Linked DNA regions of Variovorax terrae. The protein of the gene in region 1 interacts with the protein of each later gene in a pairwise test. Links are inferred from orthologs where the notes say so. Each region holds a gene or a part of one and is shown in the gene's direction. Other genes may lie near its edges. The genes, in order: MMF98_RS14425 and clpB.

Region 1 (14,645 bases):
GGCCCGCGCCTTGGGCGGCGTCGGGCGATGTTAAATCAAAATTGACCGTTTGGTCAAACCTGTTGATTCAATTTTATCGGGCACCAGGCTGGCCGGGTGCGCGCGGGCTGGCGGCGCGCATCGGCCCTGGCGGGGAGGCATGGCGAAGCGGGGTGGGAAAGGGAATGAGGATGAGAGCGCTGAAAGCGCCTGGTGCCGGAGGCCGGAATCGAACCGGCACGCCTTGCGGCGGGGGATTTTGAGTCCCCTGCGTCTACCAATTTCACCACTCCGGCACGGAAGGGAAGAGAGCCTGAAATTATGGCACAGTGCATGTCATGAACTATCCCACCATCGAAGACGCCATTGGCAAGACGCCGCAGGTGGCGCTGCAGCGCATCGGCGCGGCGGAGAACGCGAAGCGCGGCAACGTGATCCTGGGCAAGCTGGAAGGCAACAACCCGGCCGGCTCGGTGAAGGACCGGCCCGCGCTCTCGATGATCCGGCGGGCGGAGGAGCGCGGCGAGATCAAGCCCGGCGACACGCTGATCGAGGCCACCTCGGGCAACACCGGCATCGCGCTGGCCATGGCCGCGGCCATCAAGGGCTACCGCATGGTGCTGATCATGCCGGAGGACCTGTCGGTCGAGCGCGCCCAGACCATGAAGGCCTTCGGCGCCGAGCTGATGCTCACGCCCAAGAGCGGCGGCATGGAGTACGCGCGCGACCTGGCCGAGAACATGCAGCGCGAGGGCAAGGGCCGGGTGCTCGACCAGTTCGCCAACCCGGACAACCCGCGCATCCACTACGAGACCACCGGGCCCGAGATCTGGGCCGACACGAAAGGCCGGATCACGCATTTCGTGAGCGCCATGGGCACCACCGGCACCATCACCGGCGTCTCGCGCTTCCTCAAGGAAAAGAACCCGGCGGTCAGGATCATCGGCGCCCAGCCCAGCGAAGGCTCGCGCATCCCCGGCATCCGCAAGTGGCCGCAGGAATACCTGCCCAAGATCTACGACCCGCAGTACGTGGACGAGATGGTCTACGTGAGCCAGGACGAGGCCGAGGAGATGTGCCGGCGCCTGGCGCGCGAGGAAGGCATCTTCGCCGGCATCTCGGCCGCCGGCGCCTGCTGGGTGGCGCAGGAGATCGCCAAGACGGTGGAGAACGCGACCATCGTGTTCGTGGTCTGCGACCGCGGCGACCGCTACCTGTCGACCGGCGTGTTTCCCGCGTGATTTTTGAAGAAATCCGGCCGATGTCCGCACGCAGCGGTCTTTCTAAGCTATCAAATCCGTAGCAAACGATGCATGAATTCAGGTTCTGCCCGAACTGCGCCACGCCGCTGCAGTTCATCGCGCAGATGGAGGACGGCGGCGAGAAGCAGCGCCTGCGCTGCGCGGCGTGCGGCTGGACCCACTGGAACAACCCGACGCCGGTGCTGGCGGCGGTGGTCGAGTACCGCGGCAAGGTCCTGTTGGCGCGCAACGCGGCCTGGCCTGGCCGGGCGTTCGGGCTGATCACCGGCTTCATGGAGGCCGGCGAGACGCCGCAGGGCGGCATCGCGCGCGAGATCAAGGAAGAGACCAACCTGGACGCCAGCGAGCTCAAGCTGATCGGCGTCTACGATTTCCAGCGCATGAACCAGGTCATCATCGCCTACCACGCGGTGGCCGACGGCGAGGTGAGCCTGTCGCCGGAGCTGGTGGAGTACCAGCTCTACGCGCCCGAGGCCGTCAAGTGCTGGCCCGCGGGCACCGGCTACGCGCTGGCCGACTGGCTCAGGACGCGCGGCCACGAGCCGCAGTTCATGGAGTGGGCCAAGCGCTAGCCAACCCGAAAATCGGGGAAAACAGCGGAAGGTCCGCATCCGCGGGTCGTTTTCTGCTATTTATTTCATAGCGACCAGCTTTTGTGCCCGCGCGGCGCGGCCGACGCCGGCTCAGTTGGTCACCGTGATCTTCTCGTCCACGATCACCTTGGTCCAGCGCGCGATGTCGGCGGCGAGAAAAGCCTGCGCTTCGGCGGCGGAGCTGGTCCAGCCCTCGGCCGCCTGCAGGCGCAGGCCCTCCAGGATGTCGGGGCGGCGCAGCGTGGCGTGGACCATCTCGTTGAGCCGGGCCACGATGGCCGGCGGCAGGTTCTTCGGCCCGGCCAGCGCATACCAGGCGCTCACGTCGAAATCGGGCACCACGGTCTCGGCCACCGTCGGAATGGCGGGGTAGAGCGAGAACCGGTTGCGCGACGTGACTGCCAGCGGCTTGACCTTGCCGCTCTCGATGTGCGAGGACATGCCCGCCATCGAGGTGTAGATGATCGGCACCTCGCCGCCCATCACCGCCATCGCCGGGGCGCTGCCGCCCTTGTACGGCACATGCGTGAGGCGGAAGCCGCCGCGCGCCTGCATCAGCACCGCGGCCAGGTGCATGCCGCTGCCGGCGCCGCCGGAGCCGTAGTCGATCTTGCCGGGCTCGGCCTTGGCCTTCTTCACCATCTCCTGCACCGTGGCAAAGCCCGCGCTCGGCCCCGCGATGATGGCGAACGGGCTGCGCGCCACCATCGAGACCATGGTGAAGTCGTTGACCGGATCGAACGGCAGGCTCTTGTACAGCCCGGGTGCGGCCGAGTGGCCCGAGGCCATCAGGAACAGCGTGTAGCCGTCGGGCTCGCTCTTGGCCACGAAGTTGGCGCCGATGGTGCCGCCCGCGCCGGGCTTGCCCTCGACGATGGCCTGCTGGCCGAACTTCTCGGGAAACTGCGCAGCGATCAGCCGCGCCAGGTTGTCCACCGGGCCGCCCGAGGTGAAGCCATGGACGATGCGCACGGGCTTGTTCGGCCAGCCCGTGCCGGCGGCCGGCGCCTGCGCGGCCACCGGCAGCGTGGCGGACGAGAGCGCCGCGACGGAGGCGAGGGTGAATTGACGGCGTTTCATATGAAGAACTCCTCGGGTTGGGGCCCGCGCTGGACCGGGCGGGAGACGAACTGGCCTTCCTCGAACATGCGCATGCGCGAGGCGAGCAGTTCCTGCTGGAGTGCGGCCAGGCGCTGCTCGTTGAAGGTGAGCTTGCCGTTGCGCTTGACGAATTCGCCGGCCACCAGCACGTTCTCGATATCGGAGGTCTCGGCGTACATCACCACGATGTGGGCGGCATTGCCGCCGGGCAGCGCCGGGAAGATGTTCATGCCGCGGCAGTCGAACATCACCAGGTCGGCCTGCTTGCCCGGCGTGATCGAGCCGGTCTTCTTGTCCAGCCCGAAGGCCTTGGCCCCGCCCATCGTCGCCCAGTACAGCGCGTCGCGCGTCAGCGTCGAGTGCTGGGTCTTGGCCGGCCACTGGCCCGCATGCCACAGGCTGCGGTTGTCCAGCTCGCGCTGGTGCAGGAAGGCATGGCGCGTAACGGCCAGCATCGAGCTGTTGAAGTAGGGATCGCAGTCGGTGCCCAGCGATGGCATCGCGCCGTGGCGGATCAGCCGCCCCAGCATCGCCGGCTGCTCGTAGTTGAGCATCTCCGTCAGGTTCGTCGCCGTGATCGTGCAGCCCGCGTCCAGCACGATCTTGAGCTCCTGCTCGTCGAAGCAGTTGCCGTGGCCGATGTTGTGGTCCGGGCCCAGCAGGCCTTCCTTTGCCAGGCGCGGGTAGCCGTCCTCCACCACGCGCTTGCCCTTGCGGCCGTAGGTGTGGGCCGAGTTGATCAGGCCGTACTCGCGCGCCAGTCGGATGTCGTGCGCGGCCACCTCGTACTCGCCCCAGTCCGGCCCGAGGATCGCCATCGCCAGCGTGACCAGGCGGTCGTCGGAGGCCAGGCGGCCGGTGCGCAGGCGGTGGATCTCCTCGCGCGGAAACGGCTTCTTGTGGTACGGCACCTCGCCCGGGCGCTCGGGCGGCTTGACGGTGCCGCGCGCGAACACGGCGCGGATGCCGGATTCCTCCAGGGCGTCGATCGCCACGTCGGTCATCTCGGCGTCGCGCAGGATGTGGCACCAGTCGACGATGGTGGTGGTGCCGTTGCGCATCTGGTTGAGCGAGCCCAGCAGGTTGCCCAGGTACACGTCGCGCACGCCGTAGCGGGTGGCGAGGTTCTGGTGCATGTTGGCGTGGTAGTCGCGGCTGCCGACCCAGTCGCTGCCGATGCCGCGCAGCTGGTATTCCCAGGTGTGGATGTGCGCATTGACGAGGCCGGGCGTGACGATGCGGCCGCGGCCATCGATCACCTCGGCGTCCGCCACGGACAGCTTGGGCGCGACGGCTGCGATCCTGCCGTCCTCGATGAGGATGTCGGCGTCGTCGAAATCCCCGACGTCGGGGTCCATCGAGAGGATGTGGGCGTGCTGGATGAGGGTGCGTGTCATGGGTTTCCTTGAAGAGAGCGGAGGTCTGGACGGGCCGGGCTCAGGCCGGCGCGCAGGCGAAGCCGGCCAACGATCGCCGGGCGGCACCGGCTCGGGGCGGGTGGCGGGGCGCGTCATGCCATTTCAGTGCAAACGTTTGCATTTCGGTGCGAAAAGAAGGGGCGGTGATCTTTTTCATTCCTTGCGAAATCCGTGCCAGTACAGGGGTGGGGCATGATCCACACCGATGGCCACCGTGCCGGGCAGAGGCCGGTGAGACCCTGGTGGCACGGCGTGCGCACCGTGGTTCCGGGCACCGGTATCCGGGCCGGCAAGCCCGTCTGGTGTTGTTCTGGCGCATGGGTCTGGGTCGTCGAACGGGAAGTGCAAACGTTTGCACATTTTCTGCAGCGAGGCCGGGAGCGTCCATGAGGGTTTCTGCCTAAGGGGCGGGATCCGGCGCTGCGCTTCGGTGCCGGGGCGGCGTCTAGAATGGCCCGCTCCATGGCTTCCTCCTCCCGCACCGGCCCCGCCGCCGTTTCCGCCCCGGTGACCATCCGCGATGTGGCGCAGGCTGCCGGCGTGCATGTGTCGACCGTGTCGCGCGCGCTCGACCCGAGGCGGCGCAGCCTGATCAGCGCCGAAGTGCTGGCGCAGGTGGAAGCGGCCGCGCGCAAGCTCGGCTACCGGCCCAACCGCGCGGCCTCGGCCCTGCGCACCGGACGCACCCACACCATCGGCGTGCTGCTGCCGGACATCACGAACGCGGTGTTCCCGCCGATCCTCGAAGGCATCGAGGCCAGCGCGGCGTCGCGCCACTATTTCATGCTCATGGCCCATGCGGCCGACAACGGCACGGCGCGCGCCATCGTCGAGCGCATGCTGGCGCAGCGGGTGGACGGCCTCGTCATGGCCACGGCCACGCGCGACGATCCGCTGATCGACTTCGTCACGGCCGCCGGCATCCCGGCGGTGCTGGTCAACCGCGCCGACGATTCCGGCCGGCTCGGCGCCGTCGTCAGCGACGACCGGCTCGCGATGAAGCTGGCCGTCGACCACCTCGCGCAGCTCGGGCATGTGCGCATCGCGCACCTCGCAGGCCCGCAGAACCTGCCGACGGGCGTGGGCCGCCGCCAGGGCTTCGAGCAGGCGCTGCGCGACCGGGGGATCAAGCCGTCCCCCATCATCGAATGCACGGCCTACAGCCGCGACGCCGGGCGCCTGGCGATGCAGCAGCTGCTGGCCCGGCCGAAGCGTCCGCAGGCGGTGGTCTGCTGCAACGACCTGGTGGCGCTCGGCGCCTACGATGCGATGCTCGCCGCGGGGCTGCAGGTGCCCCACGATTTGTCGATCACCGGCCACAACGACATGCCGCTGGTCGACCTGGTGTCGCCGCCGCTGACCACGGTGCGCCTGCCGCACCGCGAGCTGGGCTGGCGCGCCGCCGAAATGCTGTTCGAGTCGATCGCGGGCGAGGCCGGCTCGGCCTCGACGGTGGTGCTGCGCCCCGAGCTGGTGGTGCGTGCCTCGACCGCCGCGCCCCGGGTTTTGGCCGGCCATTGATCGCGTTGCCGGAGCGGGATTGGCGGAGTGCTTAAAATTCGGGCAATCCGAAGGAATTCCTGATGAACATCGACAAAGAACTCGACACCCGCGGCCTGAACTGCCCCCTGCCGATCCTCAAGGCCAAGAAGGCGCTGACCGAGATGCTCAGCGGCCAGCTGCTCAAGGTGGTGGCCACCGATTCCGGCTCGCTGCGCGACTTCCAGGCCTTTGCCAAGCAGACCGGCAACGAGCTGGTCGAGCAGCAGACGGTGGGCGGCGATTTCGTGCACGTGCTGCGCCGCCGCTAGCCGGCGCGGCGGCGGCCGCCGCCAGACGCTGAAAACAGCGAGGAGCGCTACAGCGCCAGCGACTTGAGGTAGCTGCGAAAGCGCTCGCCCACTTCGGGGTGCTGCAGCGCCAGTTCCACCGTGGCTTCGAGGAAACCCTGCTTGCTGCCGCAGTCGTAGCGCTTGCCTTCGTACTGCCAGGCGTGCACGCCCTCGGTTTCCATCAGGCGCGCAATCGCGTCGGTGAGCTGGATCTCGCCGCCCGCGCCGCGCGGCTGGTGGCGGATGTGGTCGAACACGGCGGGCGTGAGGATGTAGCGCCCGGCCACGCCCATGCGCGACGGGGCGGCCTCGGGCTGCGGCTTCTCCACCATCTGGCGCACCCGGATCAGGCGCTCGCCCACCGCTTCGCCGGCCACGATGCCGTAGCGCCGCACCTGGGCCAGCGGCACTTCCTGCACGGCGAGCAAAGATGTCTGCAGGCGCTCAAAAACGTCTGCCATTTGTGTCAGTACCGAGGCACCGCCGGGCGGGCCGGTCATCAGATCGTCGGCCAGCAGCACGGCGAACGGCTCGTGGCCCACCAGTTTCTCGGCGCAGAGCACGGCATGGCCCAGGCCCAGCGAGCGCGGCTGGCGCACATAGGAGCAGTCCATGTCGTCGGGCTGCATCGAGCGCACGAGGCTCAGCAGCTCGTGCTTCTGGCTGGCTTCCAGCTCGCTTTCCAGCTCGTAGGCCACGTCGAAATGGTCTTCGATGGCACGCTTGTTGCGTCCTGTCACGAAAATCATGTGGCGGATGCCGGCGGCATAGGCTTCTTCCACCGCGTACTGGATCAGCGGCTTGTCCACCACCGGCATCATTTCCTTGGGCTGGGCCTTGGTGGCGGGCAGAAACCGCGTTCCAAGCCCCGCGACGGGGAAAACGGCCTTGTTGATTCTTGTGACTTTCTGCATCGACATATTCGGGAATTCCCGCTAAAGTGTTTCAAATTGAACACAAATAAGTGACGAAAGCATCACTTTACCCATCTGATCACACAGAGGACAAAGGACGATATCCGGGTGGACATCTTACTTCTTGAGGCGCTGGTACCCGAAGCGATGGCCTGGCTGGAGTCGCGCCATTCCGTGGAGTACCGCCCCGAGCTGGCCGACGATGCCAGTGCCCTGCGCAAGGCCGTCTACAAGGCCGAGGCGGTCGTGCTGCCGCGCAAGGTGGTGCTGACGCGGGAGTTCCTCGATTTCGCGCCGCGGCTGCGCGCCGTGGCGCGCCTGCACGGCGGCACCGACAACACCGACCTCGAAGCCTGCCGCGAGCGCAGCGTCAAGGTGGTCCAGGCCCTGACGGCCAATGTGCGCTCCAATGCCGAGTACCTGCTGGCCGGCCTGCTGCTGCTGTTCCGGCGCGGCATCGGCTCGTCGCTGATCGGCAACCGCCATGCCGACATCCGGCTCGGCCGCGAGCTCAACGGCAGCACCATCGGCATCCTGGGGCTGGCGCCCACCGCCCATACGCTGGCGCTGATGCTGCACTCGCTGGGCGCCAAGCTGGTCGGCTACGACCCGGCCGTGCACCACACCGCGCCGATCTGGGAGCGCCTGCGCATCCAGCCCGTCAGCCTGCCGGAGCTGATGGCCCAGGCCGACGGCGTCTCGGTGCAGGTCATGTATGCCTCGCGCTACCGCGGCTTCGTCAACGACAAGGTGCTGGCGCACTGCAAGCGGGGCCAGGTCTGGGTCGGCACCAGCCGGTCTTCGCTGTTCGATCCGCAGGCGCTGGCCGGCGCGCTCGGCGATGGCCGCATCGACGCCTGCATGATCGACGGCGCCGAGGCCGGCTTCGCCTCGCGCGGTTCGCCGCTGCATGAAGTGGGCAACCTGTTCGTCACGCCGCGGCTGGGCTCGCACACGCGCGAATCGCGCCTGCGCGCGAGCTGGTATGTGGCCCACCGCCTGCATGACGCGCTGAGCGCGCCGCCCAACCTGGATTCGGTGATCAGCGCGCCGATGGGGTTGGCGGAGCCGCCGGCGGCCCGGGAAGAGCCGCAATTCATCATTCGTTGATGAAATTCGGCGAAGGTCCAGGCGGGGCGGTCCTGGGCTGCTCCTGAAAAGATAGCAACCCGCGGCGCCGGGCGCTCAGCCTCTCAACCCAGCCGGGTCAGCTGGTCCCGCACCTTGGCCAGCGTGGCGCCGAAATCCGCCATGCGCTTGCGCTCCTGATCGATCACCGCCGGCGGCGCCTTGGCCACGAAGGCCTCGTTGCCGAGCTTGGCGGTGGCCTTGGCGATCTCGCCTTCGAGCCGCGCGGCCTCCTTGCCCAGGCGGGCCTTCTCGGCCGCGACGTCGATCTCCATGTGCAGGCACAGGTGCGCCTCGCCGACCAGGGCCACCGGGGCGGCCTGCGCGGCCGCGGCCCAGTCGGCCTCGCTGTCGAACACCTTGACCTCGCTGAGCTTGGCCAGGGCCTGCAGCACCGGCGCGGCCTCGCGCAGGAAGGCGGCGTCGCCCAGCGCATAGAGCGGCAGCCGCGCCGCGGGCGACACGCCCATCTCGCCGCGCAGGTTGCGGCAGGCATCGACCAGCGACTTGAGCTTGGCGACATGCGCGATGGCGGCCTCGTCGATCTTCTGCGGCTGGGCCTCCGGATAGCGCGCGATGCTGACCGAGTCGCCAGCGATGCCCGCGACCGGCGCCACCTTCTGCCATAGCGCTTCGGTGATGAACGGGATGATGGGGTGCGCCAGCCGCAGGATGGCCTCCAGCGTGCGGATCAAGGTGCGGCGCGTGGCGCGTTGCTGCGCCGCGCTGCCGGTCTGGATCTGCACCTTGGCGATCTCCAGGTACCAGTCGCAGAACTCGTTCCAGACGAAGTCGTAGACCGTGTTGGCCACGTTGTCCAGACGGTAGTCCTCGAAGCCTTGGGCCACCTCGGCCTCGACCTTCTGCAGCACCGAGCTGATCCAGCGGTCGGCCGGGCTGAACTGCATGTAGCCCTCGAATTCGCCGCCAGGCTGGCACTGCTCCTTCGTGTGCTCCTTCAGCCCGCAGTCCTGGCCCTCGCAGTTCATCAGCACGAAGCGCGTGGCGTTCCAGAGCTTGTTGCAGAAGTTGCGGTAGCCCTCGCAGCGCTTGCTGTCGAAGTTGATGCTGCGGCCCAGCGAGGCCAGCGCCGCGAAGGTGAAGCGCAGCGCATCGGCGCCGTAGGCGGGAATGCCCTCGGGAAACTCCTTCTGCGTGTTCTTGCGCACGGTGGGCGCGGTCTCGGGCTTGCGCAGGCCGGTGGTGCGCTTCTCCAGCAGCGGCTCCAGCGAGATGCCGTCGATCAGGTCCACCGGGTCGAGCACGTTGCCTTCGCTCTTGCTCATCTTCTTGCCGTGCGAGTCGCGCACCAGGCCGTGGATGTAGACATGCCTGAACGGCACGCGGCCGGTGAAGTGCGTGGTCATCATGATCATCCGGGCGACCCAGAAGAAGATGATGTCGTAGCCCGTGACCAGCACGGTGCTGGGCAGGTAGAGGTTGTAGTCGTCGGTCTCGCCCGTTCCCTGGTGTGGCCAGCCCATGGTGGAGAAAGGCACCAGCGCGGAGGAATACCAGGTGTCGAGCACGTCCTCGTCGCGGCGCAGCGTCTTGCCCGGCGCCTGGGCCTGGGCTTCGGTCTCGCTGCGGGCCACGATCACCCGGCCGTCTTCGTCGTACCAGGCCGGGATCTGGTGGCCCCACCAGAGCTGGCGGCTGATGCACCAGTCCTGGATGTTGTTCATCCACTGGTTGTAGGTGTTGACCCAGTTCTCGGGCACGAACGTCACCTGGCCGGACTGGACGGCGTCGATCGCCTTCTGCGCGATGCTCCGGCCCGTGGGGTCGTCCTTGCCGACCTGGCTCATGGCCACGAACCACTGGTCGGTCAGCATGGGCTCGATCACCTGGCCGGTGCGCGCGCAGCGCGGCACCATGAGCTTGTGCTTCTTGACCTCGACCAGGAAGCCCTGCGCTTCGAGGTCGGCCACCACCTGCTTGCGCGCCACGAAGCGGTTGAGGCCGCGGTATTTCGCGGGCGCGTTGTCGTTGACGGCGGCGTCCAGCGTCAGCACGCCGATGATCGGCAGCTTGTGGCGCTGGCCCACGGCGTAGTCGTTCACGTCGTGCGCGGGCGTGACCTTGACCACGCCGGTGCCGAAGGCCTTGTCCACGTAGTCGTCGGCGATCACGGGAATGTCGCGGTCGCACAGCGGCAGCTTGACCGACTTGCCGACCAGGTGCCGGTAGCGCTCGTCCTCGGGGTGCACCATCACGGCCACGTCGCCGAGCATGGTTTCGGGCCGCGTGGTGGCCACGGTCAGCGATTCGCCGCTGCCGTCGGCCAGCGGGTAGCGGATGTGCCAGAGGAAGCCGTCTTCCTCTTCGCTTTCGACCTCGAGGTCGCTCACGGCGGTCTTGAGCTCGGGATCCCAGTTCACCAGGCGCTTGCCGCGGTAGATCAGGCCCTGCTCGTACAGGCGCACGAAGGTTTCGGTGACGACCTTCGAGAGCTTGTCGTCCATGGTGAAGTACTCGTGGCCCCAGTCCACGCTGTCGCCCATGCGGCGCATCTGCGTGGTGATGGTGTTGCCCGACTTCTCCTTCCACTCCCAGATCTTGGCGACGAAGTTCTTGCGGCCCAGGTCGTGGCGGCTGGTTTTCTGCTCCTGCAACTGGCGTTCCACCACGATCTGGGTGGCGATGCCCGCATGGTCGGTGCCCGGCACCCACAGGGTGTTGAAGCCCTTCATGCGGTGGTAGCGCGTGAGGCTGTCCATGATGGTCTGGTTGAACGCGTGGCCCATGTGCAGCGTGCCCGTGACGTTGGGCGGCGGTAGCTGGATCGAGAAGGCCGGCTCGCCGGCCTTGGGCGCCTGCGTGCCGCGCCAGCCCGCGGCGGCATAGCCGCGCCGCTCCCACTCGGGGCCCCAGTGGGCCTCGATGGCGGCCGGCTCGAAGGATTTGGACAGGCTGTTGAGGCCGGGTTGCTGCAGGGTGTCGCTCATGGCGTGGACTTCAAAATGACGAACGGCACCCGCAGGTGCCGTTGGATGACCGGGTGGGAAACCGCAATTTTACTTGGGGATGTCCTTTGCCGCCTCGATGCAGGCCTGCAGCACCTTGGCGTCGCCCACCTGGTTGGCCAGCAGCAGGACGAGGCGCGCGTTGAAGAGTTCGGACTGCGGCTGGCTCAGGCCCTGGTGGGCGTCCAGCAGCTGCTCGTAGAACAGGTCCGCGTCCTGGAAGTTGAGGATGGTTTTCATGCGGCCTCCTGATCGGCGCCCAGGGATTTCTCGATGGCGCGCACCAGCGCGGCGTCGATGGCCTCGCCGGTGGCGGCCACATAGCTGTCGGGGCGCAGCAGCGCCCAGGCATGGCCGGCCAGGTGGCAGGCGCCCCGCAGGTGGCCTTCAGGGTCGCGCACATGCTCGCGCACGGCGGCCGGGTCGCCGGCGCCCAGCACCTGCACGCAGCGCACGGGCGCCGCCTGGGCGAGCGCGCGCAGGCGTTGCCGGTCGGCCGCCTCGAGGCGGCCGAACACCAGCAGCAGCAGGTGGCCGCCGGCCCATTGCAGCAGGTCGTTGACGACGCCGCGGCTGCCGTCGGCCCACTGGAAGCCCACGTTCTGCACCGACAGGCCGCCGGTGCTGTCGCAGGCGCTGGAGCGGGTGTAGGGGTTGGCCACCGCCATGCGGCCGGTGTTGACGAACTGGCGCGCGAACGGGTGCTGCTTGGCCAGGCCGATGGCGGCGTCGCGGAACAGCCGCTCCACGCCGTCGGCCGGGCGCAGGAAGCGCGCCGTGCGGTTGGTCACCAGCACGTTCTGGCGCGCGGCCTCGTGGCGTTCCTCGTGGTAGCTGTGCAGCAGCGCGGGCGCGGCCTGGCCGCGCAGCACGGTGGCCAGCTTCCAGGCCAGGTTGTCGGCGTCGGCGATGCCGGTGTTGCCGCCGCGCGCGCCGAACGGGCTGACCACCTTGGCCGAGTCGCCCATGAAGAACACGCGGCCGTGGCGCATCTGGTCGATGCACTCGCTGCGGTAGGCGTAGGGGCCGACCCAGACGATCTCCACGCCGCAGTCCGCGCCGAACTGGCGCGCCAGGCGCTCGCGCACCACGTCCTCGCGGCTCACGTAGTCGGGGTCGGCGTTGGGCGCCATCTGGTAGTCGATGCGCCAGACGTCGTCGCCCATCAGGTGCTGCCAGACGGCGCGGTTTTCGTTGAACGGCGCCTCGACCCAGGTGTGGCGCTCGGTGGGCGGGCGCTTGGTGAAGCGCACGTCGGCGATGCACCAGCGGTCGTCGCCCTTCTTGGCGGTGACCGAGGCGTTGCACCAGCGCCGGAACGGGCTGTGCGAGCCGGTGGCGTCCACCACGTGGTCGGCTTCGATGCGGTAGCTGCCGGCCGGGGTTTCCACCGTGAGCGTGGCGCCGCCGGCGTTCTGCTCGAAGGCGGTGACGCGGCTTTTCCAGCGCAGGTCCACATGGCCGAGCTCATAGATGCGCTCGACCAGGAAGCCCTCGATGTAGAACTGCTGGATGTTGATGAACGGCGGCTGGCTCGAGAGGTTGTAGGCGCTTTGCTGGCGCAGGTCGAACGAATAGACCTCGTCCTCGCCCGCGAAGGTGCGGCCCACGCTCCACTGGATGCCCTTGGCCGCGATGCGTTCGTAGACGCCCAGGCGGTGGAAGATCTCCAGCGACTTCTGCGTGTAGCAGATGCCGCGCGAGGAGGCGCCCTTGACGCCCACGGTGTTGTCCTCGTCCAGCAGCACCGCCGCCACGCCCAGCCTGGCCAGCGAGCAGGCCAGCGTGAGGCCGGTGATGCCGCCGCCCACGATCACGACCGGGTGCCGCACCACCTGGCCCGAGGCCAGCTCGGGGGGCTCGACGAACGGGTATTCGGGCAGGGTGTAGCCGGCGCCCTGGGTGAATTCGTAGCCGTTGGTAAAGGCGGTGTCGGCGTAGTTTGCAGGCATGTCAGCCTCCAGCATGCGATTTCCTTGGTTTCATGGGTCTTTTGGGCCGGATGTCCAGGCGCCCTCGTGATTGTCTGCTATCAAAAATGTAGCGATTGAGGCCGCCGCGCTCATTCCAGCGTGATGCCGCGCTCCTTGATGAGCTTGTGCCAGACGCGCGTTTCGGCGGCGGTGTAGGCCACCATCATGCCCGCGTCGCTGGGCACCGGGTCCCAGGCGGCGTCGTACAGCTTCTTGCGCACGCCCGGGTTGTTGAGCGCGGCCTGCATCTCGGCATTGAGCTTGAGCTGGACGTCCCTGGGCGTGCTGGCCGGCACCACCAGGCCCTGCCAGGCGTAAGCCTCCACGTCCTTGTAGCCGAGCTCGGCCATGGTCGGCACCTCGGGCAGCTGCGGGATGCGCTTGGCCGAGAGCATGACCAGCGGCACCAGCTTGCCGGCCTTCACGGCGCTCATGCCGCTCGAGGTATCCACCATCATCAGCGGGATCTGGCCGCCCATCACGTCCTGCAGCGCGGGCGCCGCGCCGCGGTAGGGCACGTGCACCACGAACAGGCCGGTGCGGCTCTTGAGCAGCTCCATGGCCAGGTGGTGCGGGCTGCCGTTGCCGGGCGAGCCGTAGCTGTACTTGCCGGGGTTCTTTTTGAGCGTGTCGAGCAGTTCCTTCGCGTCCTTGATGCCGGCGGTGGGCGCGGCCACGATCATCAGCGGCGCGCGCGCCATCAGGCCGATGGAGGCGAAGTCCTTGGCGGGGTCGTAGGGCAGCTTCTTGTAGAGCGCGGGGTTGTAGACCAGCACGCCGTTGTCGGCGGTGAACACGGTGTAGCCGTCGCCCGGCGACTTGGCCGTGATGTCGGCGCCGATGATGGCGCCGGCGCCCGGCCGGTTGTCGATGACGACCTGCTGGCCGAGCTGCGCCGACATTTGCGCGGCGATGGTGCGCGCCAGAAAATCGGTGCCGCCGCCGGCGGGGTAGCCCACCACCCATTTGATGGGCTTGTTCGGGAAGTTCTGGGCCTGGGCGCCGGCCGAGAGCGTGGCGGCGGCGAAGGCCAGAGCCGGCAGCAGCGCGCGGCGGACGGAAGAAATCAGACGAAGCACATTTGTCTCCTCAAAGGGATGTGGCGATGAAAACGGCCCGCGGCGCTCGCTCTGCGGCGGCTGCTCGGGGCCAACGGGCTTACCTGGGGGTGAATTCGGGCCGGTCGTTCTGCTGCGGCTTGAGCGGCTCGGCGGCCCGGCCGGCGGCGCGGTCCTGGCGCCATTGCTCCTTGCGCGCCGTCCATTCCTGGAGGCGGGCGTGCGCGGTCTTGCTTTCCTGCAGCATCTGGAACTCGTCGGCCAGCTGCGCGGTGAGTTCCAGGCGCACGCCGTTGGGGTCGAAGAAGTAGATGCTCTTGAAGATGTGGTGGTCGGTCACGCCCAGCACCTCCACGCCCTCGGCCTGCAGGCGCGCCTTCATGTCCTCCAGGGCCTGCACCGAGTCCACGCGGAACGAGAT
Region 2 (14,827 bases), 690 kb from region 1 along the record:
GGCGCTTTGTCTACCACCCCGGGATATCCGCATGAACGCTCCGCGCGCACCGCTCAAGCCGCTTGACGAGGCCCTGGCCGACCTGCTGGGCCATGCCGCGCCGCTGGCCGGCGACGACACCGTGTCCGTGTTCGAGGCCGACGGCCGCGTGCTGGCCGAGAACGCCGTCTCCGCGCTGCACGTGCCGCCGCAGGACAACAGCTCGATGGACGGCTATGCCGTGCGCTGCGCCGATGCGGCCCGCGCGGGCGCCGTGCTGCGCGTGACGCAGCGCATCCCGGCGGGCGCGTCGGGCCATGCGCTGGAGCCCGGCACCGCGGCGCGCATCTTCACCGGCGCGCCGCTCCCGCCCGGCGCCGACGCCGTCGTGATGCAGGAGGACACCGAGGCGGTGGGCGAGTCGCAGGTGCGCCTGCTGGCCGTTCCGCCGGCCGGGCAATGGATCCGCCGCGCCGGCGAGGATGTGGCGCAGGGCACCGTGGTGCTCTCAAAAGGAGAGCGCCTCACGCCCGCTGCGCTTGGACTTGCGGCCAGTATCGGCCTGGATTCGCTGCGCGTGAGCCGGCGCCCGCGGGTGGCGCTGTTCTCCACCGGCGACGAGCTGGTGATGCCCGGCGAGGTGCCGCCCGAGGCCATGAAGCCCGGTGCCATCTACAACTCCAACCGCTTCTTCCTGCGCGCGTTGCTGCGGCGCCTGGGCTGCGAGGTGACGGACCTGGGCATCGTGCCCGACGACCGCGCGGCCACCGTCGAAGCGCTGCGCGGCGCGGCGCGCGGCCACGACCTGATCCTCACCAGCGGCGGCGTCTCGGTCGGCGAGGAAGACCACATCAAGCCGGCCGTGCAGTCGCTCGGCTCGCTCGACCTGTGGCAGATCGCCATCAAGCCCGGCAAGCCGTTCGCCTATGGCCGGGTCGGCACCGCGCATTTCATCGGCCTGCCGGGCAACCCGGTGTCGAGCTTCGTCACCTTCCTGCTGCTGGTGCGGCCGTTCCTGCTGAAGCTGCAGGGCGCGCGCGAGCTGCTGCCGCGGTCCCAGGCGATGCCGGCCCATTTCAGCTGGCCGCGTGCCGACAAGCGCCGCGAGTTCCTGCGCGTGCGGCGCAACGCCGAGGGCGAGCTCGAGCTGTTTGCGAACCAGAGCTCGGGCGTGCTGACCTCGACGGTCTGGGGCGACGGCGTGGTCGACAACCCGCCCGGCCAGACCATCGCACCCGGCGACACGGTGCGCTTCATTGCATTCGCGGAGCTGCTGGCATGAGCCATGGCCTCCAAGCTCCGCCGATGAAAAGGATCACGGTGCGCTATTTCGCCTCGATCCGCGAGGCCGTCGGCCGGCCCGGCGAGACGCTGGAGACGCAGGCCGCCACGCTGGCGGCCCTGCGCGACGAACTGGTCGCGCGCGGCGGCGCCCATGCCGCCAGCCTGGCGCGCGGCAAGGCGGTGCGCATGGCGCTCGACCAGGCCATGGCCGACGAGTCGGCCGGGCTCGCCGACGGTGCCGAAGTGGCGTTCTTCCCGCCCGTCACGGGCGGCTGACGGCCAGCGCCTGCAGGCGCTCGCGCAGCATCGGCGTGGCCGGCGTCATCGGCGCGCGCAATTCATCGCACAGCCAGCCCTGGCCGGCCAGCACGGCCTTGAGCGGCGCCGGATTCGGCTCGGCGAACAGCGCCTCGATCAGCGGCACCAGCGGCCGCCAGAGCGCCCGCGCCTGCGCCAGCTCGCCTTGCGCCAGCGCGGCCAGCACCGCGGCGAACTGCGCCGTCTGCAGGTGGGCGCTGGCCGCGATGGCGCCGGCGCCGCCCTGCGCCACCGTGCTGAAGATCTGCAGGTCTTCGCCCGCCAGCACCTGCAGCCGCCCGTCGGCGATCAGGGCCAGCGTCTTGGCCGCATCGCCGCCGCAGTCCTTGACGGCGCGGATGTTCGGGTGGCTCGCCAGCGCCAGCAGCGTGTCGCGCTGGATCGCGACGCCCGTGCGGTAGGGGATGTCGTAGACGATCAGCGGCACCGGGCTGGCATCGGCCAGCGCGCCGAACCAGTCGAGCAGGCCCGCCTGCGAGGGGCGGACGTAGCCGGGCGCCGGCATCAGCAGGCCGGCCAGCGGGCGCGAGGCCAGCGTGCGGACCCAGGCCCGCATCTCGGCGAGGTGGTAGCCGCTGGCGCCCATCACCACGGGCAGGCCTGGCGTGGCGTCGAGCACGGTGTCGAGCGCGCCGAGCTGCTCGGCCGTGTCGAGCGCCGCGGCCTCGCCGGTCGAGCCGCAGACGACGAAGCCCGCAACGCCCTGCGAGCGCAGGTGCTGCGCCAGCCGGTGCAGCGCCGCGTGGTCCACGGCGCCGCCGCGAAACGGGGTGACCAGGGGAACCCACAGGCCGGAGAAATCGGTGGAGGTAGAAGACACGCATCAATCCTTTCGAACAACGACCGGTGAAAGAACCGTCGTGCGGATGCGCGAGGAGGGCCGGGCAGGGGACAGGGCAGATCGGTTCCATCGCTCATCTGAGGACGGAACCGCAGCCCCGGTCAGACGAGCTGTGGTTTTTTGGCTTTGGCGACGCCCCGGGCCGCTGCACGGGCGGTGCAGGCGGTGGTGAAGAGGGTGGCGTCAACCATGTGCCCAGTATAGGGGCAGCGGCCGCCTTGCCGCGCGGCCGCGCGTTGCGTCATTCGTCCGCGGGCCGGGGTTGCTGTTCTGCGATCAGCATCTCGGTGCTGATCTCGGAGCCGGACAGCATGTGCTCGTACATGATCTGGCGGACCGTCGCGTGGTCCCGGGCCGTGAGGGCATTGGCCAGCGCCAGATGCTCGGCCATCGCCTCGCCCCAGCGCGCCAGGTGCATGGTCGAGCGAAAGCGCTCGCGCCGCACCCGCGCATTGAGGTTGTTGTAGTTTTCTTCGAGCAGCGGGTTGCGCGCATAGCGCACCAGGCTCTCGTGGATGCACTGGTTCAGCGCGAAGTACTGGGCCCGGTCGCCGCGCTTGAAGGCGCTGTCCAGAGAGTGCGTCAGCGCAACGATGGTCGACAGCTCCTGGTCGGTGGCGCGCCGCGAGGCGAGGTCGGCCGCCGTCATCTCGAGCCCGGCGACCAGATCGAACAGGTGGCGGATGTCGGTCTCCGACAGGGCCTTGACGTAGGCGCCGCGGCTGGGCGGCAACTCGATCAGGCCCTCGCCCGCCAGGGACCGGAAGGCTTCCCGCAGCGGCGTGCGTGAAATCTTCAGCTGCTCCGTGAGGCTGGTTTCATTGAGGCGCTCGCCGGGCGCCAGCTCGCCCGAAAAAATCATCTGCCGCAGCCGCTCCAGGGCAAAGGTGTGGAGCGCCTTGCGCGAGGTGGACCAGCGTGGCGCGAGCGCCGTGTCGGTGTCGTTGTCGGGGGGCATGAACGGGTGGGGTGGGGGACTCGGTCGGACTGCCAGTTTAGCGGCTTGGCTCTTTTCTCTGAAATTATTGAATACAATAAATTGCCAAAAATGCCTTTATTTGCCAAAATATTGAATACAACAATATTGTTTTTCTTCTTTGAATGCAACTTTGCAAAGGTGTCTATGAAACTGTTCAAGTCCCTGCCTGCGCTGGCCCTGAGTCTGTTGAGCTCGGTGGCCATGGCCCAGCAATTCCCTGAAAAGGCGCTGCAGTACACGGTGCCGTTCCCGGCCGGGGGTGAGTCCGACGTGGTGGCGCGGTTCCAGCAGGACGCCCTGCGCCGCCTGCATGGCAAGGACATGGTCATCCTCAACAAGGCCGGCGCCGGCGGGGGCCTGGCCTGGGGCCAGATCAACAGCCTGCCGGCCGATGGCTACAACGTGGTCAGCGTGAACCTGCCGCACATCGTGCTGCAGCCGCTCGAAGGCCAGGTGCAGTACAAGACCGAGGACATCAAGTCGGTCTATTTCTACACCTACACCCCCGACGCCCTGATCGTCCCGGCGGACAGCCCGTACAAGACGCTGCAGGACCTGGTGCGCGCGGCCAAGGAGCGTCCGGGCACGCTCATGATCGGCGGCACCGGAACCAATTCGGCCAACCACCTGGCCGCCGCCCGCCTCAACCAGATCACCGGCATCAGCACCACCTACGTGCCGTTCAAGGGCTCGGGCGATCTGAACCCCATGCTGCTGGGCAGCCACATCCAGGCCATGATGAGCTACACCACCGCGGCCTTCCAGCTCAAGGACAAGGTGCGGGTGCTGGCCGTGGCCATGCCGGCGCGGCACCCGAGGCTGCCCGGCGTGCCGACCTTCAAGGAACTCGGCATCGACTGGGTGGATGGTGCTTACCGCGGCGTGGCCGTGCCCCGGAACACGCCAGTGGAGATGCAGCGCAAGCTGGCGGCCCTGTTTGCCGAAATCAACCGCGAGCCGGAGTACCAGCAGAAGATGGCGGCCGCCGGCTTCGAGCTGGTGGATGTTGCACCGGCCGGCATCGATGCCTTCATGGCCGAGCGTTCCAAGGGCTACCTGGCCGTGGCCAAGAGCATGGGCCTGATCAAATGACCGAGGCACCGACGGGCCTTGTGGGGGACGCGCGCTACCCCGTGGATTTTGAATCGGCGCGCCGGCAGTTTCCCGCCGCCCTGCGCCAGACCTACCTCAACATCGGCTCCAAGTCGGTCCTGTCCGATGCCGCGCATGCGGCGGCGCTGGCGTCGATCGGGCTGACCTGGCAGGGCACGGACGACAAATCCTCCGACAACGAGGCCGCGCTGCAGCAGGTGCGCGGCAAGTTCGCGCGACTCATCGGGGCGGCCTCGGGCAACGATGTCGCGTTCACCAAGAACGTGACGGAAGGGCTGAACGCGGTGGCGTCGGCGATGGCGTTCGAGGCGGGCGACAACGTGGTGTTGTGCCCCGAGCTGGAGCATCCCAACAACGTCTACCTGTGGCTGGCGCTGCGCCAGCGCGGCGTCGAGCTGCGCATGGTGCCGGCGCGCGGGGACGGCATCGACGAGGCCGCCTTTGCCGCGGCCATCGACGCGCGCACGCGCATCGCCACCGTGTCGTCGGTGACGTTCACCCCGGGCTACCGGACCGATCTGCAGCAGATCAGCCGCGCCTGCCGCCGGCATGGCGCGCTGTTCCTGGTCGATGCGGTGCAGTCGGCGGGCGTGCTCGACCTCGACGTGCAGCGCGAGGGCATCGACGCGCTCGCCACCTCGACCAGCAAGGGCCTGCTGGGCCTGTTCGGCCTGGGGCTGCTCTATGTCCGGCCCGAGTGGGCCGAGCGCCTGACGCCGGCCGCGATCGGGCGCTACAGCGTGGTGCGCGGCGCGGGGCATCAGTCGGAGCTGGAGAGCTTCGACTACGCGCTGCTGCCCGATGCGCGCCGCTTCGAGGCCGGCAACTACAACTGGCCCGGGGTGGCGGCGCTCGACGCCTCGCTGAGCGGCCTGCTGGCGCTCGGCATCGCCCGAATCGACGCCCACGCCTGCGGGCTGGCGGCCGAGTTGCGCGAGGCGCTGGGGCATGCCGGCCTGCCGGTCTGCCGCGCGCCCGGCCGGGACCGCGAGACGCATCTGGTCACCGTGGGACACATGGGGCAGGGCGATGGCTACTCGTCCAGCGATCCGGTGCTGAACGCGTTCGCCGCGCGGCTGCGCGAAGCAGGGGTCAAGTTCAACGTGAGGCGGGGCCTGCTGCGTTTCGGTTTTCACTGCTACAGCGATGCGGAGGACGTGCGCACGGTGCTGGGCGCCTTGCGCGGCTAGCCGGCAGCGCCCACGCGCCCATGTCTGCCTGGGCGCAGTGGCAGAATCGGCTTCATGTCTGCTGCCCGCGTCCTGATCACCGCTGACGACTTCAATCTCGCCGACGAGGTGGCCCGGCTGCGCGCCGGCGACGCGCGGGTGGGCGCCGTCTGCGCGTTCGTCGGCACGGTGCGCGACCGCAATGACGGCGTGGGCGTGGCCAGCCTGGAGCTCGAACACTACCCCGGCATGACCGAGAAGGCCATCGAGGCCATGATCGACGAGGCGCATCGGCGCTTCGACATCCTGGCGGCGCGCGTGATCCACCGCATCGGCCTGCTGCAGCCGCAGGACCAGATCGTGCTGGTGGCCGTGACCTCGCCGCACCGGGGCGAGAGCTTCCAGGCCTGCGAGTTCCTGATGGACTACCTCAAGACCCAGGCCCCGTTCTGGAAGAAGGAGCAGACGCCGGCCGGCGCGCGCTGGGTCGATGCGCGCCAGAGCGACGACGAGGCCATGAAGCGGTGGCAGGAATCGCGGCCCGGCGCCGGCTGAGGTGGCATTCTTCGCGCGCCGGTTGAGATCGGTGCGAAGCCCGGGGCTCGGTTGACTCAGTTGAGATAGCGCGGCCTGTCCGCCGGCTCGGCCGCCGGGCGCGTAACGGAGGCCGGCACCGGCTCGGTCCATCCCGACTGCTGCAGTGCGTGGTCCAGCAAATGCGCAAAACCATGCGTGAGCGACGGCTCCAGCGCCATCTGGAAGCCGCGTGCCTGCGCGACGCCGGGCAACTGCTCCTGAAAGCTCCACTGCAACTGGCCGGTGCCCAGCGGCGTGAGCTGCACCTCGGTGACCAGCAGCGGCTCGGAACCCAGCGGCAGCGAGGCCGGCCGCTCACGGTAGGGGGTGGTGAAGTCCGCCTGCCGCAGGGTTTCTTCCTTCTGGAACTCGGCCATCTTCTTTCCGGCGGGGCTGTCCGGGGCCCGCGGCGCGGCGGCGGGTGGCTGCACGGCCTGCCCGGCCACGACCCGCTCGAGCATCGGCCGCAGCGCCAGCGCCAGACGCCGCGTCAGCCACAGGCGTAACTCCTCGCCGGCCGTGGTGTTGATGCGGACCAGGAGGCGGTCCTGCTCGCTGCTGTACTGGACAGACAGCTGATGAATGTTCATTCTGTTGATTTTAGTCAGCCCGCACTGGCCCGCATGGCTTGAAATCCCCTGGACCAGCCCTAGGTTTGTACAAGTTGGAGATATTTCATGCGTTTGGACAAACTCACCACCAAATTCCAGGAAGCCCTCAGTGACGCCCAGTCGCTGGCCCTGGGCAACGACCACGCCTACATCGAGCCCGTGCACCTGCTGGCCGCCATGCTGCGCCAGGAGGACGGCCCGCGCGCGCTGCTGCAGCGCGCCGGCGCCAATGTGCAGGGCCTGCAGACCGCGGCCGAGGCTGCGCTCAAGCGCCTGCCCCAGGTCGAGGGGCAAGAACAGGTGCAGGTCGGCCCCGAGCTGGGCAAGCTGCTGCAGGCCACCGAGAAGGAGGCCATCAAGCGCGGCGACCAGTTCATTGCCAGCGAGCTGTTCCTGCTGGCCGTGGCCGATGCCAAGGGCGATGTCGGCAAGCTCGCCAAGGAATACGGCCTCACGCGCAAGTCGCTGGAGTCGGCCATCGACGCCGTGCGCGGCGGCCAGAACGTCAACAGCGCCGAGGCCGAAGGCCAGCGCGAGGCGCTCAAGAAATACTGCATCGACCTGACCGAGCGCGCCCGCATTGGCAAGCTTGACCCCGTGATCGGCCGCGACGACGAGATCCGCCGCGCCATCCAGGTGCTGCAGCGGCGCACCAAGAACAACCCCGTGCTGATCGGCGAGCCCGGTGTGGGCAAGACCGCCATCGTCGAAGGCCTCGCGCAGCGCATCGTCGCGGGCGAGGTGCCCGATTCGCTCAAGGGCAAGCGCGTGCTGTCGCTCGACATGGCCGCGCTGCTGGCCGGTGCCAAGTATCGCGGCGAGTTCGAGGAGCGCCTCAAGACCGTGCTCAGCGAGCTGGCCAAGGATGAGGGCCAGACCATCGTCTTCATTGACGAGCTGCACACCATGGTGGGCGCGGGCAAGGCCGAGGGCGCGATGGATGCGGGCAACATGCTCAAGCCGGCGCTGGCGCGCGGCGAGCTGCACTGCGTGGGTGCGACCACGCTGGACGAGTACCGCAAGTACATCGAGAAGGACGCCGCACTCGAGCGCCGCTTCCAGAAGATCCTGGTGGGCGAGCCCACGGTGGAGGCGACCATCGCCATCCTGCGCGGACTGCAGGAAAAATACGAGGTGCACCACGGCGTGGAGATCACCGACCCGGCCATCGTAGCCGCGGCCGAGCTGTCCCACCGCTACATCACCGACCGCTTCCTGCCCGACAAGGCCATCGACCTCATCGACGAGGCCGCGGCCAAGATCAAGATCGAGATCGACTCCAAGCCCGAGGTCATGGACAAGCTCGACCGCCGGCTGATCCAGCTGCAGATCGAGCGCGAAGCGGTGCGCCGCGAGAAGGACGAGGCCTCGCAGAAGCGCTTCGACCTGATCGAGGAAGAGATCGCCAAGCTGCAGAAGGAAATCGCCGACCTCGACGAGATCTGGCAGGCCGAGAAGGCGCAGGCCCAGGGCAGCGCCCAGATCAAGGAAGAGATCGACAAGCTCAAGTTCCAGATCGAGGAGTTCACCCGCAAGGGCGATTTCAACAAGGTGGCCGAGCTGCAGTACGGCCGGCTGCCCGAGCTGGACAAGCGCCTCAAGGAGGCGCAGGCCAAGGAAGCGAAGAAGGGCAGCGCCAGCGCGCCCAAGCTGCTGCGCACCCAGGTCGGCGCGGAAGAGATCGCCGAAGTGGTGGCGCGCGCCACCGGCATCCCCGTGGCCAAGCTGATGCAGGGCGAGCGCGACAAGCTGCTCGTCATGGAAGACAAGCTGCACGAGCGCGTGGTGGGGCAGGACGAGGCGATCACCGCCGTCGCCAATGCCATCCGCCGCTCGCGCGCGGGCCTGTCCGACCCGAACCGCCCCACCGGCTCCTTCCTGTTCCTCGGCCCCACGGGCGTGGGCAAGACCGAGCTGTGCAAGGCGCTCGCGGGCTTCCTGTTCGACAGCGAAGACCACCTGATCCGCATCGACATGAGCGAGTTCATGGAGAAGCACTCGGTCGCCCGCCTGATCGGCGCGCCGCCGGGCTACGTGGGCTACGAGGAAGGCGGCTACCTCACCGAAGCCGTGCGCCGCAAGCCCTACAGCGTGGTGCTGCTCGACGAGGTGGAGAAGGCCCACCCCGACGTGTTCAACGTGCTGCTGCAGGTGCTGGACGACGGCCGCCTGACCGACGGCCAGGGCCGCACCGTGGACTTCAAGAACACGGTGATCGTGATGACCAGCAACATCGGCTCGCACATGATCCAGGCCATGGTGGGCAAGCCCTCCGACGAGATCCGGGATGCGGTGTGGGACGAGCTCAAGAACCATTTCCGCCCCGAATTCCTGAACCGGATCGACGAGACGGTGGTGTTCCACGCGCTCGATGCCAAGCACATCGAGTCGATCGCGAAGATCCAGCTGCGCATCCTCGAACAGCGGCTGCAGAAGATGGACCTCGCGCTGCAGGTGTCCGACACCGCGCTGGCCGAGCTGGCCAAGGTCGGCTTCGATCCGGTGTTCGGCGCACGGCCGCTCAAGCGCGCGATCCAGCAGCGCATCGAGAATCCGCTGAGCAAGCTGATCCTCGAGGGCCACTTCCCGCCCAAGAGCGTGGTGCCGGTGGAGGTGGACCCGATCCGTGAGCCCGGCGTGTTCAAATTCGGGCATACGGTGCACTGAGTCTTGAAAGGATGCATGTTGTGAGCGATTTGCTGGCGGGCATGGCCCGCTTGGTGCTGCGCCTGCTGCTGGTGGCGATGGGGCTGGTCTTTGCGGCCAGCCTGTTCGTGGCCGTGGCGGTGCTGGCTTGTCTCTGGTTCCTGAGGGCGCTCTGGGCCCGGCTGACCGGCCGGCCTGTCACGCCCTGGGTCATGCGGGTCGACCCGCGTGCGGGCTGGAGCCGTTTCTATCAGGCGGGCCCGCGTCCGCCCTCGGCGTCGCCGGCACCGGCCGGCGGCCCGGTGAGCGGCCGCACGCTGCAGGATGTGACGGACGTGGAGCCCAAGGAGCCGCGCGGCTGATCCCCTTGGCCGCTTCAGGGCCGTTGCCGGTTGGGTTTTCCGGCTTTTTTTCGGTACGCTGTCGAAATCCGCTATGGCCGGGCGTCATTGTCATGACGGCGCATGTCGCGCCGCCATCACCCTGAAGGAGATTTCCATGCAATACCTGTTGTTGATCTACGGCGACGAAACGGCCCGGCAACAAGCCAGCGAGGCCGACGTGGGCCAGACCATTGCCGCCTACACGGCCTATACCGAGGCGCTGCAGAAGGCGGGCATCCTGAGCGGCAGCAATCGCCTGCGGCCCAGTGCCGATGGCACCACCGTGCGCGTGGCCAACGGCAAGACCGAGGTGCTCAACGGGCCCTACGCCGAGACCCGGGAGCAACTGGCCGGCTACTACCTGATCGACGTGCCCGATCTCGACGCCGCGCTCTCGTGGGCGGCGCGCTGCCCCGGCGCCAGCCAGGGCACGATGGAAGTGCGCCCGATCTGGGTGATGTCGCGGTAAGCCGCGCCCATGCCCTCACCGGACAGCGCGGCCGCTGCCCAGGCCGCCACCGAGGCGGCCGCGCGCCGCAGCTATGGCAAGCTGGTGGCGTTCCTGGCGGCGCGCACGCGCGACGTGGCAGGGGCCGAGGATGCGTTGTCCGAGGCCTTCGCGGCGGCGCTGGCCGACTGGCCCGTCCATGGCGTCCCGCGCAGCCCCGAGGCCTGGCTGCTGGCGGTGGCGCGCCGCAAGCTGATCGACGCTTTTCGCTTGCGGCGCCATGGTGAAGAGGCCGCCGCCACCCTGGCGCTGATGGCCGGGATGGCCAATGGCGAAGACGATGCCGCGGTGCCCGACGAGCGGCTGGCGCTGATGTTCGCCTGTGCCCACCCGGCCATCGAGGCCGCCGTGCGCGCGCCGCTGATGCTGCAGACCATTCTCGGTTTCGATGCCGCCGCCATCGCCTCGGCGTTCCTGGTGGCGCCGTCCACCATGGGCCAGCGGCTGGTGCGCGCCAAGGCCAAGATCCGGCAGGCCGGGATTCCCCTGCGGGTGCCGGAGCGAACCGAGCTGCGCGAGCGCCTGGACACGGTGCTCGATGCCATTTACGCCGCCTACGCGCAGGGCTGGTCCGACCCGGCCGGCACCGAGGCCCGCCGCCGCAACCTGGCCGAGGAGGCGATCTGGCTCGGCCGGCTCGCGGCCTCGCTGCTGCCCGGCGAGCCCGAGGCGCTGGGCCTGCTGTCGCTGATGCTGCATGCCGAAGCCCGGCGCCCGGCCCGGCGCGATGCGCAAGGCGACTACGTGCCGCTGGCCGAACAGAGCCCCGCCTTGTGGGACGCGCCACTGATGGCCGAGGCCGAGGCGCTGCTGCTGCAGGCCAGCGAGCAGGGCGCGGTGGGGCGCTTCCAGCTCGAGGCCGCCGTGCAGTCGGTGCATGCGGCGCGCCGGCGCACCGGTACCACCGACTGGGCCGCCATCGAGCGGCTCTACGCCGCCCTCGCGGCCCTCACCGGCTCGCCCGTGGTGGCGATCAACCGCGCGGTGGCGCTGGCCGAAATGCACGGCCCCGCGGCGGGCCTGGCCGCGCTCGATGCGCTGGCCGGCGATGCGCGCCTGGCGGACTACCAGCCGTACTGGGCCGCCCGCGCCGGGCTGCTGGCGCGCAGCGGCCAGTCGGGCGCGGCGAACCAGGCGTACGAGCGGGCCATCGGCCTGGAGAGCGATCCGGCGGTGCGGCGCTTCCTGCAGCAGCGCCAGGCCGGGCTTCGCTGAAGCGGCCCGGGCGTGGCCCCTGTCAGTGGGCCTGGAGCGCTGGGTGCGGGCTCGCCGGCTCGCACCAATGGATTTCCACCGTGGTGTGGGCGATCTCCGGGTGGATGGCCAGCTGCTGGCGCACGCGGTCGGGCGTGAGCTGCGGGTCGTGGGTCACCAGCGTCAGCGCGCAGGCATAAGCGTTGCGCCCGACGCGCCAGACGTGCAGGTCGGCGATGCGGGTCTCGTGCGGGTCGCCCGGGAACTCCAGCGCCTCGCGGATTTCGGCCACCACCGGATGGTCCATCTCGCGGTCCAGCAGCACGCGGCCGGTTTGCCGCATCAGGCCCCAGGCCCAGAGCGTGACCAGCACCGCGCCCGCGATGCCCATCGCCGGGTCGAGCCAGGTCCAGCCCAGCCACCAGCCGCCGGCGAGCGCGGCGATCGCCAGCACCGAGGTGGCGGCGTCGGCCAGCACGTGCAGGTAGGCCGATTTGAGGTTCAGGTCTTCATGGGGCGCGTCATCGTGGCCATGGCCGTGGTGATGGTCATGCGCATGGCCGTGGTGGTGGTCGTGCCCCTTCGCGTGCGAACCCGACAGCACGCCCGCGCACACCAGGTTCACCAGCAGCCCCGCCACCGCCACCACCATGGCTTCCAGGTAGTGCACCGGCTGCGGCTGCAGCAGGCGCTCCAGCGAGGCCACCACCATCAGTGCCGCGACGCCGAGCAGCAGGATCGCGCTGGCGAAGCCGCCGAGGATCTCGATCTTCCAGGTGCCGAAGGCGAAGCGCGGGTCGCGCGCGTAGCGCCGCGCGGCGGCATAGGCGAAGGCGCTCAGGCCGATGGCCACGGCGTGCGAGCTCATGTGCCAGCCGTCGGCCAGCAGGGCCATGGAGTTGAACCACCAGCCGGCGGTGATTTCCACCACCATGGCCACCAGCGTGATCCACATCACGGCGCGCGTGCCGCGCTCGGCGGACTCGCTGGCGCTGTGGAAGGCGTGGTCATGGGTCCAGTCGTTCAGGTGTTCGACGTGCATGATGCGGCTCCGGTGATCGATCTGTGCCCATCATACGACGCGGACCGGTCACCGGACTGCTACTGTTTTAATAGCATTGAATGACCGCCCCACCTGGACTATGGGGTGTTTTTCCTCAGAAAGTGGCTCGGGGACTGTCCCATGGCGGCCTTGAACATGGCCGAGAAGGCGCTGTCGCTGGCATAGCCGCTGGCGGCCGCCACCCGGCTCACGGGCGTGCCGCGCGACAGCAGCGGCAGGGCGTGCGCCAGGATGGCCTGCTGGCGCCATTGCTGGTAGCTCAGGCCCAGCTCCTCGCGGAACAGGCGCGCCACGGTGCGCTCGCTGGCGCCGATGTCGGCCGCCCAGTCGGCCAGGGTGGCGCGCTCGGACGGCGCCTGCAGCACCGCCTCGCACAGCGCGCGCAGCCGCTTGTCGCGCGGCAGCGGCACGCCCAGCGCCTGGGTGTCGGCATGGGTCAGTTCGTCGAGCACCAGGCCGGTCAGCATCGCTTCGCGCGCGCCGGCCATCGGCATGTCCAGTGCATGGATCAGCTCGCGCAGCAGCGCCGACACCACCAGCACGCGGCAGCCGCCCCAGCCTTCGGGCGTGGCGCTGGCGTCGATGTAGAGCGTGCGGAACTCGGCCGCCTCCAGCACCGTGATGGCGTGGCGCGCGCCGGGCGCGATCCAGACCGCGCGCGACGGCGGCACGATGTAGGTGATTTCTTCGGGCGTGGCGGCCGTCACCTGCACCATGCCGGTGGCGCAATAGGCGAGCTGGGCCCAGGCATGGCGATGCGGCTCGAAATGGGCGTCGGCCGGCATGGTGCGGGCCCGCACGCGCACCGGCCGCTGCGGGCTGGGCGTGAACGGGTCGGTGTCGCCCAGCGGCGTGAACTGGATGCGGGGGGTGCGGGGCATGGCGTTTGGCGGAAAATAGCGGATACCTGTCTTTTTGTCGCATTTCGGCAGAACAAGCCGATACTACGATAGCGCCATGAGCACTTCAACCACCGCGAATCTTTCCCCCATGGGCGGCGTTCCGCTGCGCCAGGATGCCGGCGTCATCGGCCTCGTGGGCATCGCGCACCTGATCAGCCACTACAGCCAGTTGCTGCTGGCGCCGCTGTTTCCCTGGCTCAAGGAGGCGTTCAATGCCAGCTACGCCGAGCTCGGCTTCCTGATGACGATCTTCTTCGTGGTGTCGTGCGCGGTGCAGACGCTGTCGGGCTTCGTGGTCGATCGTTTCGGGCCGCGGCCGGTGCTGTTCGGCGGCCTGGCCCTGCTGGGGCTGGCGGCGTTCGGCTTCTCCCTCAGCACCAGCTACTGGATGATGGCCGGCTTCTCGGTGGTGGCCGGTGTGGGCAACGGCGTGTTCCACCCGGTGGACTACACGCTGCTCAACCGCAAGGTGAGCGCGCCGCGCCTGGGCCACGCCTACAGCGTGCACGGCATCACCGGCAGCCTGGGCTGGGCGCTGGCGCCGGCCATGCTGGTGCCGATTGCCATGGCGTTCTCCTGGCGCGTGGCGCTGGCCAGCGCGGGCACGCTGGCCTTCGTGGTGCTGGTGATCCTGGTGCTCAACCGCGACAAGCTCTCGCTGCCGGCGGCCGCGCCGGCCAAGGGCGCGCACCCCGCCCAGGGCGCGGGCAACCTGGATTTCCTGAAGATCCCCGCCGTGTGGATGTGCTTTGCCTTCTTCTTTTTCTATGCCGTGGCGCTCAGCGTGGTGCAGGCCTTCGCGCCCGAGGCGGCGCGCCAGCTGCACGGCGTGCCGGTGTCGCTGGTGGCGATGTGCCTCACGATCTACATGGTGTGCAGCGCGGGCGGCATGGTGCTGGGCGGTTTTCTCGCCTCTGACCCGGCGCGCTGCGAGCGCATCGTGGGCCTGGGCTTCGGCGTGGCCGCCTGCATTGCGCTGGTGATCGGCTTTGCCGATGTGCCGGGGCTGGCCGTGCCGGCGCTGTTCGGCGCCATGGGTTTCTCGGCTGGCATTGCCGGGCCGTCGCGCGACCTGCTGGTCAAGCGCTCCACGCCAGAGAACGCCACCGGCCGGGTCTATGGCGTGGTCTATTCGGGCCTGGACATCGGCCAGGCGATCGCGCCGCTGATCTTCGGCACGCTGATGGACCACCAGCAGTACCGCGGCGTGTGGCTCGGCCTCGTGCTGGTGCAGGGCGTGCTGATCGCCAGCGCCTTCAAC

Evidence for each region.
Region 2: the proteins of MMF98_RS14425 (region 1) and clpB interact in binary tests that used the Escherichia coli proteins (3 or more experiments, as listed by UniProt). The link is inferred for Variovorax terrae from one-to-one orthologs.

What each region holds. Positions count from the first base shown.
Region 1 is NZ_JALGBI010000001.1:3,051,858-3,066,502, reverse strand. Bases 4,566-7,550 are described here. They hold MMF98_RS14425 (sulfurtransferase TusA family protein), read left to right. Parts: upstream 4,566-5,936; coding sequence 5,937-6,164; downstream 6,165-7,550. Other genes in these bases: MMF98_RS14415 (NAD(P)-dependent oxidoreductase), read left to right, coding at 7,208-7,550; galU (UTP--glucose-1-phosphate uridylyltransferase GalU), read right to left, coding at 6,212-7,099; MMF98_RS14430 (LacI family DNA-binding transcriptional regulator), read left to right, coding at 4,816-5,874. In the rest of the region: cysteine synthase CysM, read left to right, coding at 318-1,220; MMF98_RS14445 (NUDIX hydrolase), read left to right, coding at 1,289-1,813; MMF98_RS14440 (tripartite tricarboxylate transporter substrate binding protein), read right to left, coding at 1,925-2,914; MMF98_RS14435 (amidohydrolase family protein), read right to left, coding at 2,911-4,332; more of MMF98_RS14415, read left to right, coding at 7,551-8,209; MMF98_RS14410 (valine--tRNA ligase), read right to left, coding at 8,293-11,175; MMF98_RS14405 (DUF2783 domain-containing protein), read right to left, coding at 11,245-11,433; MMF98_RS14400 (FAD-dependent oxidoreductase), read right to left, coding at 11,430-13,145; MMF98_RS14395 (Bug family tripartite tricarboxylate transporter substrate binding protein), read right to left, coding at 13,256-14,236; MMF98_RS14390 (VOC family protein), read right to left, coding at 14,325-14,645. UniProt on the Escherichia coli protein: Involved in thiosulfate metabolism.
Region 2 is NZ_JALGBI010000001.1:2,359,136-2,373,962, reverse strand. Bases 6,571-9,737 are described here. They hold clpB (ATP-dependent chaperone ClpB), read left to right. Parts: upstream 6,571-6,936; coding sequence 6,937-9,537; downstream 9,538-9,737. Other genes in these bases: MMF98_RS11130 (hypothetical protein), read left to right, coding at 9,558-9,737; MMF98_RS11140 (hypothetical protein), read right to left, coding at 6,571-6,849. Outside these bases: mobB (molybdopterin-guanine dinucleotide biosynthesis protein B), read left to right, coding at 1-35; MMF98_RS11175 (molybdopterin molybdotransferase MoeA), read left to right, coding at 32-1,261; moaD (molybdopterin converting factor subunit 1), read left to right, coding at 1,285-1,539; dapA (4-hydroxy-tetrahydrodipicolinate synthase), read right to left, coding at 1,526-2,401; MMF98_RS11160 (GntR family transcriptional regulator), read right to left, coding at 2,664-3,380; MMF98_RS11155 (tripartite tricarboxylate transporter substrate binding protein), read left to right, coding at 3,546-4,493; MMF98_RS11150 (aminotransferase class V-fold PLP-dependent enzyme), read left to right, coding at 4,490-5,704; molybdopterin synthase catalytic subunit MoaE, read left to right, coding at 5,759-6,238; more of MMF98_RS11140, read right to left, coding at 6,295-6,570; more of MMF98_RS11130, read left to right, coding at 9,738-9,878; MMF98_RS11125 (YciI family protein), read left to right, coding at 10,015-10,368; MMF98_RS11120 (RNA polymerase sigma factor), read left to right, coding at 10,378-11,622; CDF family Co(II)/Ni(II) efflux transporter DmeF, read right to left, coding at 11,645-12,643; MMF98_RS11110 (AraC family transcriptional regulator), read right to left, coding at 12,742-13,545; MMF98_RS11105 (MFS transporter), read left to right, coding at 13,622-14,827. UniProt on the Escherichia coli protein: Part of a stress-induced multi-chaperone system, it is involved in the recovery of the cell from heat-induced damage, in cooperation with DnaK, DnaJ and GrpE. Acts before DnaK, in the processing of protein aggregates.